2 regions of the Sphingopyxis sp. Soil_C_28 genome follow, and region 1 is predicted to be linked to the other one. Evidence: riboswitches for the same ligand, from Rfam matches in the RefSeq annotation. Region 1 holds a riboswitch; the other holds the start of a gene.

Region 1 (2,196 bases):
TTCCCATATTCGCTGAACTGCTGGTAGAGCGACGGGGCCTTGAACCCTTCGCCATAGCTGGCGCGCAGCACGGTTCCGGTCGAAAGGCGCCATACGCCGCCCGCCGCGAACAAAGTCTGGCCGCCAAAGCTGTCATGATCGTCATAGCGCACGCCGCCGTTCAGCGTCAGCCCGTCGATCGGCTCGACGCTGAGCTGGCCATAGGCGCTCGTCAGTTCGGCCTTGCCGCGTGCAAAGGCCGGGAGCGGGGTTGCGAGCGAAGCCGAAGGCGAGCGGCTGCGGAAATCGGAGCGCTCATTCTCGACCCCGAAGATCGCGGTGATGCGGTCGGAGAGATCGAAGCTGCCCTGATATTCCCAGCGCTTGTTCTTGCCGTCGGCCTCGAAGCTTTGCGGGCGCGCGCGGTCGGGGTTGAAATTGTCGCGGTTGGTGTCGGTATAGGCAAAAGCGATCCGATTGCGGAAGCGCCCGTCGACGAGGTCGAAATTCAGCCCCGCATAGCCAACGAACTCCTTGTTCTTCCCAACATCATTGCTGTCGACATTGAACCCGTCGAATTCGACCCGGCCGCTCGAATAATAGCCGCGCAGATCGACGCTGACATTGTCGGCGAGCGCCAGTTCGGCGCGGCCCGAAACGCTCTGGTTGCGATAGCCGTCGCGCTCGACCCCGCCGAATGCCTTGGCGTGCGACGAGACGCCGTCGGTGGTGAAACGTTGACCGCCGATGCGCCAGGCGAGGGGACCCGTGCGGCCGCCGATCGCGGCGCGCGCGCTCACGGTCTCGCGCGATCCGGCCTCGAGGTCGAAGCTGCCTTCGAGCGCTTTTTCGGGCGAGGCGGTGACGATGTTGACGACGCCGCCGATCGCCTGGCTGCCCCACAGGATCGACTGCGGCCCACGCAGCACCTCGATGCGATCGATGTCGCCGGCGAGCAGGTTGGTGAAGTTGAAGCCGCCGCCGGTCGACGACGGATCGTTGAGCTTCACCCCGTCGATGACGACGACGCTGTGGTCGGATTCGGCGCCGCGAATGCGCAGCGACGTCGCCGTGCCATAACCGCCATTGCGCGAGATGCTGATCCCCGGCGTGCGGAGCAGCAGTTCGGTGACGCCAATGTCCTGTGCGCGGTCGATCGCCGCCTTGTCGAGCACCGCGATCGACGACGGCACTTCGTCGAGCGTCAGCGGCGCGCGCGTTGCGGTGACGATGATGCTGTCGCCGTCGGCGGCGATGGCATGCGCCGCGTCCTTGGCCGACGCGGCAGAGGAGGCCGCAACGGCAGCGAGGCAGATCGAACTTCGGAAAACAAATTTGAACATATAACCAGCCCATCGACAATGCCGCCCACGCGCGCGGAATCGATGCGGTAGTCCTTTGGGGACGCACGACATCGAGCCCGCGCGCGAGCGCGGCCAGACTTGTCGTCATGCGGGTTCACCCCCGTTCGCCCGGCACACCCTGTCCGGTCGAAAGACGACGGCGACGGGCAGGTCTCCTGGCTTGCGGGTCAGCGCCGGTCGGCCGCCTTCTCAGGATCGAAATCCCAATGGCAAGTGGCCGATGGCTCGCCGCGTACAGTTGCAGGGGCAGCCGGGGTTTTCCCGTTCCCTATTAATCCCCGTTGCCGGGGAACCTGTCGCTGCGCGGCCGTTAGCCCTATTTCCGGGGCGCGGTCAATCGCTGCGATGCGAGCGGCCGGCCGATCAGAACAGCCCCGGCAATTCGCGCTGTGCTGCGCTTGGCCGGTCGGGGATCAGCATTTCGGGTTCGGCGAGGATGCGCGCGCTGCTGCGCTGCGCGCCCGCACCGAAGCCGGCATCGGCAATCCGTGTGGTGCAGGCACCGCCCGAAAGGAAGGTGATCGCGGCGCGGATCGACGCTTCGCGCGGGTCGCCGAGCGGCGCGGTGAGGTCGTCGTTAGCGGCGCAGCTGTTCGCGATTTTCGGCGCCAGCCCGCTGTAATAATCGCTCGCGCCGGTCGAGTTGCCGGTCGCAAAGGCAACGACGCGCATCCGGTCATCGCATTCGGCCTTGTCGAGTGCGATCTGGCCCACGGGCTTGCCATAGGTGTTGCTGCCGACCAGCGTCATATTGGTACCCAGATAGGGCAGCATCGAATTGATCACCAGCTCGCTCGCCGAGGCGGTCGAACCGGTGCCGATGAAGGCGATGCGCGTCGGCGCGATCGATTCG
Region 2 (2,196 bases), on a different contig from region 1:
TTGCCGCCGCACTGCCTGCGTTCGGCGAGTTGCAACAGCAATATGCGGGCGCGCTCGAAGGCGCGACCTTCAAACCGCTGCATAGCATCGCCCATGCGCCGCCGATCTGCGACGGTGCGGGGCTGGCGCTCGTCGGCGCCGAGGGGCTGGGCCCTGCCCCCCGCGCTCGCGTGATCGCCTTTGCGGAAAGCGGCGGCGATCCGGCGGCATCGCTGACCGCGGGGTTTGCCGCGATGGACAAGGTGCTGACGCGCGCGGGGCTGACGTTCGCCGATCTCGACCGGATCGAGTTTATGGAAGCCTTTGCCGTCACCATCGCCAAATTCCTGCGCGACCGTGACGCCGACCCGGCTCGCGTCAATGTGAGCGGTGGCCATCTGGCCAAGGGGCATCCGATGGGGGCGAGCGGCGCGATCCTGACCTCGACCCTGCTCGACGCGCTCGATGCATGCGGCGGTCGATACGGGCTGGTTGTCCTGACGGGTGCGATGGGCGTCGGCGCGGCTATGGTTGTCGAGCGGATGGCGGCCTGAAACCAATCCTCCCTGTGGCGAAGCCATGGGGAGGTGGCAGCTAGAAGAGCTGAGCGAGGGGCCATGGAGCGAGCGTTGCTGCCCCTCCACCACGCCCTTCGGGCGCGGTCCCCCTCCCCATGGCGTCGCCACAGGGAGGATCACCCCCAAAGCAAATCCCGATTGCGCAAAACCGCCATTCCGCTATGGGCGGCGCGTGCGGGGTTCGCCCTGCGCATGATCGCACCGGTGCCCGAAAGGGCTTAAAATGGGAACGCGGTAACGGGGTTCTTGCCGAACCCCCGAAGCCGAGGCTGTCCCTGCAACTGTAAGCGGCGAGCGAGATGCACCTTCCGGATTTCGGTCCGGACAGCCACTGGGGAAACCTGGGAAGGCGTGCATCGAGCCCTGACCCGTGAGCCAGGAGACCTGCCGGCGTGGGTCGCTCAATGCCAAGGCCCAGGGAAAGGCCGCGGCACGGAAATTCCGTCGAGCGACGACCAAGCGGCTGGAGCCGCTTCGGTGCCGGGGTTGCAGGCTTTTACGCCACTTGCGACCTCAGCATCGGTCGATCGCGCACGCGTTTCGGCAGGCTCCGCCTTCGTTGCCGGCGTGCGGGGTTTTTCCATGTTGAAATTTGCGACTATTTCCTTGTTGGCACTGGCGATCGCAACGCCGGCCTTTGCCCAAACCGCCGATGATATCGTCGTCACCGCATCAGGCATCGAACAACCCCGCGACGAAGTCGGCCAGGCCATCACGGTCATCGATGCCGCGACAATCGAAAAGCGTCAGACGGTCGACGTCGTCGACCTGCTTGCCACCACCCCCGGCGTGCGGTTTAGCCGCACGGGCAGCACCGGCTCCGCCGCCGGCGTATCGCTGCGCGGTGCGGAGACGACGCAAACGCTGGTGCTGATCGACGGCGTGAAGGTCAACGATCCAAGCGGCATCGGCGACGGATATGATTTCGGCCATCTGCTGACCGGCAACATCAGCCGGATCGAGGTGCTGCGCGGTTCGAACTCTGTCGTGCATGGCAGCCAGGCGATTGGCGGCGTCATCAGCTTGGTGACCGCGACGCCGGCCGACGGCTTTGCGGCCAATGCCTCGGCCGAATATGGCTATAGCGACACGCTCACCGCCAAGGCCGATATGTCGGGCACCGCCGGCGCCGTGTCAGGCGGAATTGGCGGCGCCTATTTGCGTACCGACGGTATTTCATCGGCCGCGGTCGGGACGGAAAAGGACGGATACAAGAATTTCGCCGGAAATGCGCGATTGAAGATCGCGTTCAGCGATGCGCTGAGCCTCGACCTGCGCGGCTATTACATCAACGCCGACCTTGATTATGACAGCTTCTTCGGCGCGCCCGCTGACAGCCCCGACGTCGCGAAGCTCGACCAGTATGTCGGCTATGCGGGGCTGAACCTTGGCCTGTTCGACGGCCGCTTTACCAGCCGCGCGGCGGTAACCTGGCTGCGTAACGACCGCGACTATTATTTCGTTCGCGGCACCGCGCCCGACTATGGTTATTCGGGTACCAATCTGCGCTTCGAATATCAGGGTGTCGTCACGCCGGTCGAACAGGCGAAGCTGATCTTCGGATATGAACACGAGCGCCCCGATTATGATTTCTTCGGCTTTGGATCGACCGACAGCCAGCGCGCTAACATCGACAGCG

The links. A riboswitch is a leader RNA that binds a small molecule or an ion and turns the genes downstream of it on or off. The one in region 1 is predicted to bind cobalamin.
Region 2: linked by a shared signal. The riboswitch ahead of AC3A43_RS00870 (TonB-dependent receptor plug domain-containing protein) and the one ahead of AC3A43_RS09925 (TonB-dependent receptor plug domain-containing protein) in region 1 are both predicted to bind cobalamin.

What each region holds. Positions count from the first base shown of each region.
Region 1 covers NZ_JBDGJE010000002.1:369,772-371,967, forward strand. The annotation lists gene AC3A43_RS09925 (TonB-dependent receptor plug domain-containing protein) at 1-1,322, opposite strand, end outside; cobalamin riboswitch at 1,472-1,655, opposite strand; gene AC3A43_RS09930 (S41 family peptidase) at 1,707-2,196, opposite strand, start outside.
Region 2 covers NZ_JBDGJE010000001.1:190,420-192,615, reverse strand. The annotation lists gene AC3A43_RS00875 (acetyl-CoA C-acyltransferase) at 1-533, shown strand, start outside; cobalamin riboswitch at 743-963, shown strand; gene AC3A43_RS00870 (TonB-dependent receptor plug domain-containing protein) at 1,140-2,196, shown strand, end outside.